Regions from separate parts of the Streptomyces sp. DSM 116795 genome, predicted to be linked through region 1. Evidence: riboswitches for the same ligand, from Rfam matches in the RefSeq annotation. Region 1 holds a riboswitch; the other holds the start of a gene.
What was found. A riboswitch is a leader RNA that binds a small molecule or an ion and turns the genes downstream of it on or off. The one in region 1 is predicted to bind glycine.
Positions count from the first base shown of each region.

Region 2: linked by a shared signal. The riboswitch ahead of gcvT (glycine cleavage system aminomethyltransferase GcvT) and the one ahead of gcvP (aminomethyl-transferring glycine dehydrogenase) in region 1 are both predicted to bind glycine.

Region 1 covers NZ_CM147707.1:6,978,581-6,985,848, forward strand. The annotation lists gene ACSMXX_RS30155 (FHA domain-containing protein) at 1-205, shown strand, start outside; gene ACSMXX_RS30160 (bifunctional nuclease family protein) at 685-1,158, shown strand; gene ACSMXX_RS30165 (MerR family transcriptional regulator) at 1,385-1,954, shown strand; partial or broken gene ACSMXX_RS30170 (DNA polymerase IV) at 1,988-3,349, shown strand; gene ACSMXX_RS30175 (PRC-barrel domain-containing protein) at 3,421-3,861, opposite strand; glycine riboswitch at 4,118-4,212, shown strand; glycine riboswitch at 4,213-4,338, shown strand; gene gcvP (aminomethyl-transferring glycine dehydrogenase) at 4,399-7,268, shown strand, end outside.
Region 2 covers NZ_CM147707.1:1,927,327-1,934,594, reverse strand. The annotation lists gene ACSMXX_RS08150 (L-serine ammonia-lyase) at 1-1,254, opposite strand, end outside; gene ACSMXX_RS08145 (serine hydroxymethyltransferase) at 1,431-2,705, opposite strand; gene gcvH (glycine cleavage system protein GcvH) at 2,841-3,221, opposite strand; gene gcvT (glycine cleavage system aminomethyltransferase GcvT) at 3,358-4,533, opposite strand; glycine riboswitch at 4,678-4,786, opposite strand; gene ACSMXX_RS08130 (AAA family ATPase) at 5,151-5,843, shown strand; gene ACSMXX_RS08125 (enhanced serine sensitivity protein SseB) at 5,958-6,728, shown strand; gene ACSMXX_RS08120 (enhanced serine sensitivity protein SseB C-terminal domain-containing protein) at 7,118-7,268, shown strand, end outside.

The DNA.
Region 1 (7,268 bases):
CCTTGACGATGTGACTGTCTCGCGGCGGCACGTGGAGTTCCGCCGTGGCCCCGACGGTGTCTTCACCGTCTCGGACGTCGGCAGCCTCAACGGCACGTACGTCAACCGGGAGCGCATCGAAGCCGGCGTTCCGCTCGCCAACGGCGACGAGGTGCAGATCGGCAAGTTCCGCCTCGTCTTCTTCGCCAGCAAGCGCGCGGTCTGACATACCGGTCTGACATACGTCGCAGGCCCACGGAGCCCTGCCACAGGCGGTGGGCAGAGAGCCCTGCGGTCACGGCTGCGAAGACCGGTCCGCGTGAGACCACGGAGGGCCGGGCTCTGCCACGTCGCCGCAGGGCCAGCGCCGCGCTCGCCGCAGGGCTCGGCGGCGTCCCGGCGGCTGCACTGTGACCAACGTCCCCTCTCAAGTGATCAAAGAGCAGCTGGACGCCGTCGTCCGGGCCCGATGCGGATTTCCGCCCGTACGGACACCTCCGGGGCGCCGGCTGTCCGCCCGGGCGGGGAATCCGCGTCGTGGGCCACCGTCCATGCAGGTCCGTACGGCCTTTGTGCGGGCGGCGCCGCGGTTCCGGGCCGCTGAGCAGGGCGACGTGGAGCGGCGGCCGGGTGAGTAGGTTCATACGACAGCTCAGGGTGGGTCCCGACTACCCAAACAGGCGGGGCACGGCCTAGGGTTGCTGTGTGAACGAGCTCGACGTTGTGGGTGTCCGGGTCGAAATGCCCTCCAACCAACCGATCGTGCTGCTGCGTGAAGTGGGTGGCGACCGGTACCTCCCCATCTGGATCGGCCCAGGGGAGGCGACCGCGATCGCCTTCGCGCAGCAGGGCATGACGCCTGCTCGCCCGCTCACCCATGATCTGTTCAAGGACGTCCTGGAGGCTGTGGGGCAGGAGCTCACGGCCGTCCGTATCACCGACCTGCGCGAAGGCGTGTTCTACGCCGAGCTGGTCTTCGCCAGCGGCGTCGAGGTCAGCGCCCGCCCGTCGGACGCCATAGCGCTTGCTCTGCGCACCGGTACGCCGATCTACGGCAGCGAAGGTGTGCTGGACGACGCGGGGATCGCCATTCCGGACGAGCAGGAGGACGAGGTGGAGAAGTTCCGCGAGTTCCTCGACCAGATCTCGCCCGAGGACTTCGGCACCAGTAGTCAGTGACCCTCCCGGGCCGCCGTCCCGCGCCCGCTCCGCCCGCGTGTGGACCGTGACGTCTTCCCTGCTCACGGTTACGGCAAACCACTCCTTGGGGCAATATCACCCGGCGTGCCGAGTGTGGCGATCGTTGACGCACCACGGGTGACTGCCTACCTTCAGTGAGGCAGGTCCTGGGGTATGCCCCGGGACGTGGAGGACGGAGGTCGGCGTGAGAAGTACCGGCGACGGTATGGCAGCGGACGGTTCTCCTCCGCCGGGGGGTTCCACAGCGCCGTCGCCGGGGGAGAGCGCAGGGGCCGAATCACAGGACCTGGTCGGATACCGCGGACCGACTGCTTGCTCCGCCGCAGGCATCACCTACCGCCAGCTCGACTACTGGGCGCGCACCGGGCTCGTGGAGCCGAGCATCCGCCCCGCGTACGGATCCGGCAGCCAGCGGCTCTACAGCTTCCGCGACATCGTGGTCCTCAAGATCGTCAAACGGCTGCTGGACACCGGCGTATCGCTGCAGAACATCCGCACCGCCGTCCAGCACCTGCGCTCCCGTGGCCGGACCGACCTGGCCAAGATGACGCTCATGAGCGACGGCGCCACCGTCTACGAGTGCTCCTCGCCCGACGAGGTCGTCGACCTGCTGCAGGGCGGACAGGGCGTTTTCGGGATCGCCGTGGGAGTGGTGTGGAAGGACGTCGAGGCGGCCCTGGCGCAGCTGCACGGCGAACACGTCGACTCGGGCGAGACCATCGTCGGCGACCATCCCGGGGACGAACTGGCACGGCGCCGCAACCGCGCCGGCTGAGACTGTCGGACCCATGCGGCAGCATCGACAAGTGTGAGAAGCGTTCCGACGATCCTGCACCTGGACATGGACGCCTTCTTCGCTGCCGTCGAGCAGGCTTCCAAGCCCAGCCTCCGGGGGAAGCCGGTCGTCGTGGGCGGTCTCGGCCCGCGCGGAGTCGTCTCCACGGCGTCGTACGAGGCGCGGATCTTCGGCGTCCATTCGGCCATGCCCATGGCGCAGGCCCGTCGGCTGTGCCCCAATGCCGCCTATCTCGCACCTCGCTTCAGCCTCTACCGGGAGGTGAGCGAAGCCGTGATGGAGATCCTCGGTGAGCTGTCGCCGCTCGTGGAGCCACTCAGCCTGGACGAGGCGTTCGTCGACCTCGAGGCGGGTGACGCGCTGACGGAAGGCTCTGCCTCCCTTGCCGTACGGGCCGTCGGTGAGCGCTTGCGGGACAGCATCAGCAAGAGCACGGGCCTCAACGGATCGGTGGGACTGGCCGGCTCCAAGATGCTGGCCAAGATCGCATCGGAGGAGGCCAAGCCGGACGGACTCGTCGTCATAGAGCCGGGGACGGAGCGTGAGCTCCTGGCTCCCATGTCCGTACGCACCCTGCCAGGGGTCGGCCCGGCCACGGCCGAGGTCCTCCGCCGGGCGGGGATCACCACGGTCGGGGACACGGCGGAGGCGGGAGAGGCGGAGTTGCTGAGGCTCCTCGGCCGAGCGCACGGCACCTCGCTGTACGCGATGGCGAACGGATGGGACGACCGCCCGGTGATCGCGGAGCGCGATGCGAAGTCCGTGTCGGTGGAGGACACCTTCGACGTGGACCTCACCGACCGGGCGCTCGTACAGGCCCATGTCGCGCGGCTAGCCGACCGCTGTGTGGAGCGGCTGCAGGCGGCGGGGAGGTCCGGGCGCACCGTTGCGATCAAGGTGCGGAGCTACGACTTCTCCACGCTGACGCGCTCGGAGACGCTGCGGGGCCCCACCGACGACCGCGGCGTGGTGCGGGAGGCGGCGGCCAGGCTGATCGACACGGTGGACACCACCGCCGGGGTACGGCTGCTCGGTGTCGGCGTGAGCGGTCTGGCGGACTTCACACAGGAGGACCTGTTCGCACAGGCACAGGCCACGGCGGATGCGGCTGAAGCGATGGCGGCGGCCGACGACGCCCGGCAGCGGGAGGGACCGGGCCCGGCGGCCGCGCCCGAGGCGGCCGAGGCGCCGGCCGACCGGCGCTGGGTCCCGGGGCGGGACGTACGGCATGCGGAACATGGCCACGGCTGGGTGCAGGGCAGCGGCCTCGGACGGGTCACCGTGCGGTTTGAGGATCCGGGGTCGGTGCCCGGGCGAGTCCGTACCTTCTCCGTGGACGATCCCGCTCTGGAGGCGGCCGAGCCGCCGCCCCTCGCGGCGATGTCGCGCACGGAAAGTACGGACTCGTTGGGCCGGACGGGGGAGGCGGCCAGGGAGGAATCGGTTCAGCTCTCGGAACCCGCTATCCGCCCGAAGTCCCTGTCGGGAGCGGGTGAGACGGAGGAGGAAGCGGCGGGAGAGTCCTCGGACGCCGGGGACGGGGAGGCAGAGGGGCGCGAGGCTTCCGCGGAGGGCGGCACGTCCAGTCCGTAGTGGAGATAGAGCTGGAGCTCCTGGCGGGGGGAGAGGTGTCTGCCCACGCCCAGTACGGGGGTGCTGCGCACCAGAGCGCGGTCGAAGGGGACGCGCAGGAAGCCGCTGACGAGTTCGCTCGGCTCCAGCGGTACGAGGGTCTCGCGCCGGAGAAGCCCGGTGCGCACGGCAGCCCACTCGGGTTCGCCCGTCGCGTCGTCGAGATACACCTCGCCCACCGTTCCGATCTTGCAGCCGCTGCTGTCGAGTGCTTTGCGTCCGATCAGGCTCCGGGGATCGATGTCGTGCTGCACGGTCCCTCCAAGTCGACGTGACCAGGGCACCGGGTGCGTGACGATAAGAGGCCGGTCCTGGGTCTGGTGGTTTGACGAACCCCTCCCTCGGCCTGTCGTACTGCCGCGCAACGGCGTGCTGCGGGGGCGCCGGGGGACGCCGGGAGCCGGTCGTACAAGCCGTATTACCACCCAAAGGCACATTTCAGCGGTTGGCCACCCGAGTGCACCTCCGGCTCCTGCCGGACAAACCGCTGGTAGGCTCGGAAGCGGCTGTTGACCCCGAGCGGGAGAGTCCTCCGGTGCAGCCGGAGGCGCCGAAGGAGCAACTCCTCCCCGGAATCTCTCAGGCTCACGTACCGCGCGGGCGAGGTCACTCTGGAAAGCAGGGCGGGCCGAGCAGTGCCTGGGCTCCTCCTCACCGACGGTGAAAGCCGGGTTCCCGTCCAGCCGGGCGGACCGGTGAAACTCTCAGGTCGAGATGACAGAGGGGGAGGGCGTCCGGGCACCAGCGCCATGGTGTCCCCGTAGGTCACAGCGACCAGGAGGCCCCCGCAGATGACTGCCAACCGCATCCCTCTCACCGATCTGGAACGCGGAACTCCCTTCGAACGACGGCACATCGGCCCCGATACCGGTGCGCAGGCCAAGATGCTCGCCCAGGTCGGGTACGGCTCCCTCGACGAGCTGACGGCCGCGGCGGTCCCCGAAGTGATCAAGAGCAATGAGGCCCTGCGTCTGCCTCCCGCCCGAACCGAGGCCGAGGTCGTCGCGGAGCTGCGGGAGTTCGCCGCCCGCAACCAGGTGCTCCCGTCCATGATCGGCCTCGGCTACTACGGGACCTTCACGCCCGCGGTCGTCCTGCGCAACGTCATGGAGAACCCGGCCTGGTACACCGCGTACACGCCGTATCAGCCGGAGATCTCGCAGGGCCGCCTGGAGGCTCTGCTCAACTTCCAGACCATGGTGGCCGACCTGACGGGTCTGCCGACCTCCGGCGCCTCCCTCCTGGACGAGCCCACGGCGGCGGCCGAGGCCATGGCCCTCTCCCGCCGTGTCGGCAAGGTCAAGCAAGGCGTCTTCCTCGTCGACGCGGACTGCCTTCCGCAGACGATCGCCGTCATCCGCACCCGCGCCGAGCCGACCGGCGTCGAGGTCGTCGTAGCGGACCTGGACGACGGCATCCCCGCGGACGTGGCGGAGCGGGGCGTCTTCGGGATGCTGCTGCAGTACCCGGGAGCCTCCGGCGCCGTGCGGGACCACCGTGCCGTCATCGATCAGGCTCACGAACTGGGTGCGGTCGTGACCGTCGCCGCCGATCTGCTGGCCCTCACGCTGCTGACCTCCCCGGGCTCGCTCGGCGCGGACATCGCAGTCGGCTCCAGTCAGCGTTTCGGTGTGCCCATGGGCTTCGGCGGGCCGCACGCGGGCTACATGTCGGTGCGCGAGAGCTACGCGCGCAGCCTCCCCGGCCGCCTCGTCGGAGTCTCCAAGGACGCCGACGGCTCGCAGGCCTACCGCCTCGCCCTGCAGACCCGCGAGCAGCACATCCGCCGCGAGAAGGCCACCAGCAACATCTGCACTGCCCAGGTGCTGCTCGCGGTGATGTCCGGGATGTACGCGGTGCACCACGGGCCGGAGGGCCTTGCGCACATCGCACGCCGTACGCACCGCTACGCGACGCTGCTCGCCGAGGGGCTGCGCGCAGGCGGCGTCGAGATCGTGCACGGCAGCTACTTCGACACCGTCACCGCCCGGGTGCCGGGCCGTGCGGCCGAGATCGTCGCCCGTGCGCGGGAAGCCGGTGTGAATGTGCGGGAGACAGACGCCGACCACGTCGGCATGGCCTGCGACGAGACCACGAACCGGGCGCAGCTGGAGGCCGCCTGGTCCGCCTTCGGCGTCGAGGCGGATCCCGCCGAGCTGGACGCCCGCGCTGCGGACGACGCCCTGCCCGACGCACTGCCCGAGGCGCTGCTGCGCACCGACGACTACCTGACGCACCCCGTCTTCCACGAGTACCGGTCCGAGACGGCGATGCTGCGCTACCTGCGCAGGCTGGCCGACCGCGACTACGCGCTGGACCGCGGCATGATCCCGCTCGGGTCGTGCACGATGAAGCTCAACGCGACAACCGAGATGGAGGCCGTCACCTGGCCCGAGTTCGCGGGGCTGCATCCCTTCGCACCGGCCGACCAGGCCGAGGGCTACATTGCGCTCATCCGCCAGCTCGAAGAGCAGCTCGCGGAGATCACCGGCTACGACGCGGTCTCCCTGCAGCCCAACGCCGGCTCGCAGGGCGAACTGGCCGGGCTGCTCGCCGTACGCGCCTACCACCGCTCACGCGGCGACGACCAGCGCACCGTGTGCCTGATCCCCTCCTCTGCGCACGGCACCAACGCTGCCAGCGCCGTGATGGCGGGCATGCGCGTGGTGGTCGTCAGGACCAGCGAGGACGGTGACGTGGACACCGCCGACCTGCGCGCGAAGATCGAGCAGTACGGCGACGAACTGTCGGTGCTGATGGTCACCTACCCCTCCACGCACGGGGTCTTCGAGGAGAACATCACCGAGATCTGCGCCGCCGTGCACGACGCCGGCGGTCAGGTCTACGTGGACGGCGCGAACCTCAACGCGCTGATGGGGCTCGCGCGGCCCGGCAAGTTCGGTGCCGACGTCTCCCATCTGAACCTGCACAAGACCTTCTGCATCCCGCACGGCGGCGGCGGTCCCGGCGTCGGCCCGATCGGGGTGCGCGAGCACCTCGCCCCGCACCTGCCCAACCACCCGCTGCAGCCCGCCGCGGGACCGGCGAGCGGCATCGGCCCCGTCTCCGGCTCACCCTGGGGCTCGGCCGGGATCCTGCCGATCTCCTGGGCGTACGTGCGGCTGATGGGAGCCGAAGGGCTGCGCCGTGCCACACAGGTCGCGGTGCTCGGCGCGAACTACATCGCCAAGCGCCTGGAACCGCACTACCCGGTGCTCTACACGGGGCCGCGCGGGCTGGTCGCGCACGAGTGCATCATCGACGTACGGCCGCTGGCGAAGCAGACCGGCGTCACCATCGACGACGTGGCCAAGCGGCTGATCGACTACGGCTTCCACGCACCGACCATGTCGTTCCCCGTGCCGGGCACGCTCATGACGGAGCCCACGGAGAGCGAGGACTTGGCAGAGCTGGACCGCTTCTGCGAGGCGATGATCGAGATCCGCGGTGAGATCGACAAGGTCGGCTCGGGGGAGTGGCCCGCCGAGAACAATCCGCTGCGCAACGCGCCGCACACCGCAGGGCAGTTGAGCGGGGACTGGGCGCACCCCTACGGGCGCGAGGAGGCGGTGTTCCCCGCGGGAGTCAGCGCCTCGGACAAGTACTGGCCGCCGGTGCGGCGTATCGACGGCGCCTTCGGCGACCGCAATCTGGTGTGCTC
Region 2 (7,268 bases), 5.1 Mb from region 1:
GCGCGCGGCGGTGACGGCCTTCACCGCGGCCATCCCGTTGCGTTCGATGCAGGGGATCTGGACGAGCCCGCCGATCGGGTCGCAGGTCAGCCCCAGGTTGTGCTCGATCCCGATCTCCGCCGCGTTCTCCACCTTCTCCGGACCGCCGCCCAGGACCTCGGCCAGACCGCCCGCCGCCATGGAGCACGCCGAGCCGACCTCGCCCTGGCAGCCGACCTCGGCGCCGGAGATCGAGGCGTTCTCCTTGAAGAGCAGTCCGACGGCGCCGGCGGCCAGCAGGAAGCGGACGATGCCGTCCTCGTCGGCGCCCGGCACGAACTCGGTGTAGTAGTGCAGCACCGCCGGGATGATGCCCGCGGCGCCGTTCGTGGGGGCGGTGACGACGCGGCCGCCCGCCGCGTTCTCCTCGTTCACCGCCATCGCGTGGAGCGTCAGCCACTCCGTCGCGTGCGCCTCGCGGTTGCCTTCGGCCCGGAGCTGGCGGGCGGCCGTCGCGGCCCTGCGGCGTACCTTCAGACCGCCCGGCAGGATGCCCTCCCGGGTCAGCCCGCGTGCGACGCAGGCGCGCATCACCTCCCAGATCTCCAGCAGCCCGGCGCGGATCTCCTCCTCCGAGCGCCAGGCCTTCTCGTTCTGGAGCATCAGCTCCGAGACGGACAGCCCGGTCTCGCGGGTGAGCCGCAGCAGTTCGTCGCCGGTGCGGAAGGAGTGCGTGAGCACGGTGTCGTCGGGCTTGATGGGGGAGCCGGCGCCCCCCTCGTCGAGCACGGCCTCGTCGACGACGAAGCCGCCGCCCACCGAGTAGTACGTCTTCTCCAGCAGCGTGCTGCCGGCGGCGTCGTAGGCGAAGAGCGTCATGCCGTTCGCGTGGTACGGCAGTGAGCGGCGCCGGTGCAGGACGAGCTGCGACTGCTCGTCGAAGGCGATCTCGTGGGCGTCCCCTATCTCCGCGGCCAGCAGCCGCAGCCGCTTCGACGAACGGATGCTCTCGACCCGTTCGTCGGCCCCTTCGACGTCCACGGACCGGGGCGACTCGCCCTCCAGCCCCAGCAGTACGGCCTTGGCGGTGCCGTGCCCGTGGCCCGTGGCGCCCAGCGACCCGTACAGCTCCGCACGTACGGACGCAGTGTGGGCCAGCACACCCTCGTTCTTCAGACGCCCGGCGAACATGCGGGCGGCGCGCATCGGGCCGACCGTGTGGGAACTGGACGGGCCGATGCCGATCGAGAAGAGGTCGAAGACGGAGACCGCCATGGCGGGCGCCTCCTTTCCGTGCGGGGCCTTACTGGTGGGCCTCGGGTCCGGTGGTGGCCGGACGGGGAACGGCCGGACGGCCGGGTGGCCGCGTGCCTGGTGCCGGGGTCGTCCGGTCGGCCGGATGGGGGCCGGTGCCGCGGAGCGGACGTCCGCACCGCGGCACCAGAGGCCTGTTACCTGCCCAGGCCGGGGTAGAGCGGGTGCTTCTCGGTGAGCGCCGTGACGCGGGCGCTCAGCGACTTCGCCTTGTCCTCGTCGAAGCCGGGCAGCAGCGCCTCGGCGAGGATGTCGGCGACCTCGCGGAAATCCTCCTCCTGGAAGCCGCGGGTGGCCAGCGCGGGCGTGCCGATGCGCAGGCCGGAGGTGACCATGGGAGGCCGCGGGTCGTTCGGGACCGCGTTGCGGTTGACGGTGATGCCGATCTCGTGGAGCCGGTCCTCGGCCTGCTGGCCGTCCAAGTCGCTGTTGCGCAGGTCGACGAGGATCAGATGGACGTCGGTCCCGCCGGAGAGGACGGAGACGCCCGCGTCCACCGCGTCCTGCTTCAGCAGCCGGTCGGCCAGCAGCCGTGCGCCGGTGACGGTGCGCTGCTGGCGCTCCTTGAACTCCTCCGAGGCCGCGATCTTGAAGGACACCGCCTTCGCCGCGATGACGTGCTCCAGCGGGCCGCCCTGCTGGCCCGGGAACACCGCGGAGTTGATCTTCTTGGCGTACTCCTTCTTCGAGAGGATCACGCCGCCGCGCGGGCCGCCGAGCGTCTTGTGGGTCGTGGTGGTCACGACGTCCGCGTACGGCACGGGCGAGGGGTGCAGACCGGCCGCCACCAGGCCCGCGAAGTGCGCCATGTCGACCATGAGCAGGGCGCCGACCTCGTCCGCGACGCGGCGGAACGCCGCGAAGTCGAGCTGCCGCGGATACGCGGACCAGCCGGCGATGATCATCTGCGGCCGGTGCTCGCGCGCCAGCCGCTCGACCTCCTCCATGTCGACCTGGCTGGTCTTCTCGTCCACGTGGTAGGCGACGACGTTGTAGAGCTTGCCGGAGAAGTTGATCTTCATGCCGTGCGTGAGGTGCCCGCCGTGCGCCAGGTCCAGGCCCATGATCGTGTCGCCCGGCTTGAGCAGCGCGAACATCGCGGCGGCGTTGGCGGAGGCACCGGAGTGCGGCTGCACGTTGGCGGCTTCCGCTCCGAACAGGGCCTTGATGCGCTCGCGTGCGATGTCCTCGATGACGTCGACGTGTTCGCAGCCGCCGTAGTAGCGGCGGCCCGGATAGCCCTCCGCGTACTTGTTGGTGAGGACGGAACCCTGGGCCTCCAGGGAGGCGACGGGAGCGAAGTTCTCCGACGCGATCATCTCGAGGGTGGACTGCTGGCGGTGGAGTTCGGCGTCGACGGCGGCGGCGACGTCCGGGTCCACCTCATGGAGAGAACTGTTCAGAAGCGACATGGAACCATCCCTGGTGGCAGGCCGGTCGGGCACATTGGCGGACATACGGGCGGCGTTGGGTCGTTGTGGGCCGGTTAGAGGGCCGGTTGCGTGGCCGCCTGCGGGCGGCCGTACGTGCGGGCGCGGAGCCGGGCGTCAGCTCCCGGCGGTGAACGAGGCGTACTCGTCGGCCGACAGCAGACCCGCCGGCTCGTCCGAGATACGCACCTTGAACAGCCAGCCGCCCTCGAACGGGGCGGAGTTGACCAGCGCCGGGTCGTCCACGACGTCCTGGTTGATCTCCGTGATCTCACCGGAGACCGGCGCGTAGAGGTCGCTGACCGACTTCGTCGACTCCAGTTCGCCGCAGGGCTCGCCCGCGGTGACGCTGTCCCCGGTCTCGGGGAGCTGGACGAAGACGACGTCGCCGAGCGCGTCGGCGGCGTGCGCCGTGATGCCGACCGTCGAGACGCCGTCCTCGGCGTCCGACAGCCACTCGTGCTCCTTGCTGTAGCGCAGCTGCTGCGGGTTGCTCATGTTGCGATTCTCCTGGATGAGAAGGGGACGGAGGGAATCAGTCTTGGCCAGTGGGACGCGGGACACCTCCAGGGGCACGGGTGTCGGCGCGCCACGGTCATGGGGTGTCCCTGCTCGAAGAGCACGGGGAGGGCCGTCAGCGCTGCCGCTTGTAGAAGGGGAGCGCCACGACCTCGTACGGCTCGTGCTTGCCGCGGATGTCCACCGCGACGCCCTCGGTGCCGGGCTCCGCGGACGCGGGATCGACGTACGCCATGGCGACCGGCTTGCCGAGGGTCGGTGACGGCGCACCCGAGGTCACCTCGCCGATCACCGAACCGTCCGCCGCGGAGACCACCTCGTAGCCCGCGCGCGGCACCCTCCGGCCCTCCGCGATCAGACCGACGAGCTTGCGCGGTGGCGCCTTCTCGGCCTGGGCCGCGGCGGCCTCCAGCGGCTTGCGCCCGACGAAGTCGCCGTCGTTCGTGGTCTTCTCGAACTTCACGATCCGGCCCATGCCCGCGTCGAACGGCGTTGTACGCGTGGTCAGTTCGTGCCCGTACAGCGGCATGCCCGCCTCGAGGCGCAGGGTGTCGCGGCAGCTCAGTCCGCACGGCACGAGACCGGCGGGCGCGCCCGCCTCGGTGAGCGCCTCCCATACGGCGACGGCGTCGGCGGGCGACACGAACAGCTCGAAGCCGTCCTCGCCGGTGTATCCCGTACGGGCGATGAGGGCGTCGCGTCCTGCGACGGTGCCCGGCAGGCCCGCGTAGTACTTCAGCCCGTCCAGATCGGCGTCCGTGAGGGCCTTGAGGCCGTGCCCTCCGGAGAGAATGGCTGCGGCCTCCGGGCCTTGCACGGCGATCAGCGCGTACGCGTCGCGGTCGTCGCGGACCTCGGCGGCGAAGCCGGTGCCGCGCTCGCTCAGCGCGTCCAGCACGGTCTGCGCGTTCGAGGCGTTGGCGACGACCATGTACGTCTCTTCGCCGGTGCGGTAGACGATCAGGTCGTCGAGGATGCCGCCGGAGGCGTCGCACAGCATCGTGTAGCGGGCGCGGCCGACGGCCAGCCGGGAGAGGTTGCCGACCAGGGCGTAGTCCAGCAGCTCGCCGGCCTGGCGGCCGGTGACGGTGATCTCGCCCATGTGGGAGAGGTCGAAGAGTCCCGCGCGCGTGCGCACCGCGACGTGCTCGTCCCGCTCGCTGCCGTAGCGCAGCGGCATGTCCCAGCCTGCGAAGTCGGTCATCGTGGCGCCGAGCGCGCGGTGTACGGCATCAAGGGCCGTGGTGCGCGGGGCCGGGGTGCCGGCGGTCCCGCTGTCGGTGTCGTTCATGTCAGGCTCCCGTGACTCGGTGACGCGGATGTCCTCCCCATCTGTCATCGGAACCTGAGAGGTTCGCCACGAGCCCTCGTGCACGGGCGGCGGCTTGCACCGTGGGTGGAGCCGCCCGTGGGCGGCCCGCTTTTCAGATCTGCCTCATCCTGCGCGGTATCGGTGCCTGAGAGATTCAAGGGAGGACTTGCTCCTTCGGCGCCCCGGTGACCCGCACACTGTGCGCGGCCGGGGACTCTCCCGCGTGGATTCGAACGGCCGGTATGCAGTTGACTGGCCCGCTCATCATGGCACGGCGGAGCAGGGGCGTCGACGGTGCGTGCCTCGCCTCGGGAGCGGTGCGTGCGTCCCTGCCGGAGAGCGGTGCGGTGCCTCGCCGCAAGAGCGGTGCGTGCGTCCCTGCCGGGGCGGTGCGTGCCTTTCGCGGCAGTCCCGCAGCGGTAAGGCCGCCTTGCTGCACATTACTGTTTCTTGACACTCTCGGAGGCGGACCGCCGACCGGCGGTCACCAGCCGGGGAGGGGCGATCAGGTGGGCAGCCTGCGCAGTGCGTACGCGACGGTGACCGGCTGGGGGTATTCATCCGCCGGGCAGCGCAGAGACGCCGGCGGCGCTCCGGTGGCGGCACCTGCGGCCGTCGAGACTCCGGCCCCGGCCGGCCCGTCCGCCGGGGCCGCCACGGCTGCCGCGGTCGGACCGGCCGTTCCGGCGCCTCCGGCTCCGTCCGCGGTCGCCGCCACCCTTCACGATCTGCGCGGCACGGAGATCCGCCGTACGCTCCGCTTCCCCGCCGGCGACAGGGTCGTGGTCTCGGGGCTCCCCGGCAGCGGCAAGTCGACGCTGATCCGCCGTGCCGTCGCCGTACAGGACACCGTCCGCCGCATCGACTCCCAGGACGTGCGCGAACGGTGGGCGGCCGCTCTCCCGCGCTGGCTGCCGTACGCCGTCTACCGGCCCCTCGTACGCCTCGCGCACTACGCCGGGCTGCGGCGCGCGCTCGCCTCCGGGGCGAGCGTCGTCGTGCACGACTGCGGCAGCCAGGCCTGGGTGCGCAACTGGCTCGGCCGGGACGCCCTCCGCCGCGGCCGCGCGCTCCACCTCGTACTCCTCGACGTACCGCCCTCGACGGCGCTGCGCAGCCAGGCCGAGCGGGGGCGGACCGTCTCCGACTACGCATTCATGCGCCACCGCCGTGCGGTACGGCGGCTCATCGCGGACGCGGAGGCCGGGCGGCTGCCCCGCGGATGCGAATCCGTGGTGCTCCTGGACCGGGGCGCTGCGGGGAGGCTCCCGGGCATGGCCTTCGACTGACGCGGGACGGACGGCCGACGGACGGCATGACTGACGGCGGGTGGGCGGCACGCGCACGCCCGCGCACCGGGACCGCCCGCACCCCGCCGTGACCACCGCACTAGGGTTTCCGCCATGACCATTCCTCAGCAGTACGGACCGGGCCACGGCGGAGGCTGGCCCGGCAACGAACTGGAGGAGGCCCTCGCCGCCTCCCTGCAGGTGCCCGGCGCGGGTGCCCGGCTGCTGGAGGTGCTCGGACGCAGCAGCGTCTGGGTCCCGTTGCCCGAGGGCGGCGGCCCGAACAGCCCCGACCTGGATCTGCCCACAGTCGAGCTCGACGGGGCCGCGTATGTCCCGGTCTTCAGCTCGGAGCAGCAGTTCCTGCAAGTCGTGGGCGGCCACATGTCCTTCACCGTCGCGCCGGCCCGCGAGTTCGCCCGCGGACTGCCGCCGCAGGTCGGCATCGCCGTCAATCCGGAGGGCACCGTCGGCATGCCGCTGCCGCCGGAGGCCGTCGCGGAACTCTGCGCCAACACCCCCGGCGAGCAGGCGGCGTGGGGCGTGGCGCGGGGCGCGCGCGTACGGCTCTTCGAACCGGACTGGCAGGACGAGCCGGTGGACTTCCTCGCCGCCGTGGCCGGTGAGTTCTCCACTCTGCCGTTGATGCGCACCGCCCGCCGCGCCCTGGCCAGTTCGGAGGGCGATCCGCCCGCGCTGTTCATCGGGATCGAGCTGGACCAGCTCGACCCCGACATCCGCCAGGCCGCGCACGACGCGCTGGCGCGCGCGCTGGGCCGCGTCCCGGTCAAGTGGCTCGTGCAGCTCGTGCTGATGGACGCCGCGCAGGACCCGGTCGTGGACTGGATGCGGCACTGCGTGCGCCCCTTCTACTCGCGGGACTGATCCCTGGCCCCGACGCGGGGACCGACGCCCGGCCCGGCACCCGGGCCCCGCACCCGAGCCCGGCATCCATTACCGGCACCCGGGGCCGGCATCCGCCACCCCGTCCGGGACCAGGGTCGGGGGCGCCCGCCCCCGCTCCGCCCCAGGACGTAGCGCTTCAGTACGACGCCCCGTGTCGGTCGCGGCTCGTAAGCTGGTTTGATGACGGGGACAACGGGGAGGGCCGCGTTCGCGGACCCGGTACAGATCATGGTGAAAGACCGCTTCCCTGCCGGCCGTGCTGCTTGGGGGCACTCCCCCTCGCTGCACTGGGGGGACCCCCACCCAGGCCGGAAGGCTCTGGGGGAGGCGGGCAGGCGAGAGAGCGGTTCCGTAAGAAGGGCGGCCAGGTGAGCGCGGTGGCAGGTGTCGAGCAGCTGCTGGGGCAGGTGTCGCCGGGGAGGTACGACACCTATGAGGCGTTGCTCGATGCGCTCACCGACAGCGAAGTGTGGATGCTGCTCTGGAACGGCCGTCCGGGCACGCCCGACGCACAGTACG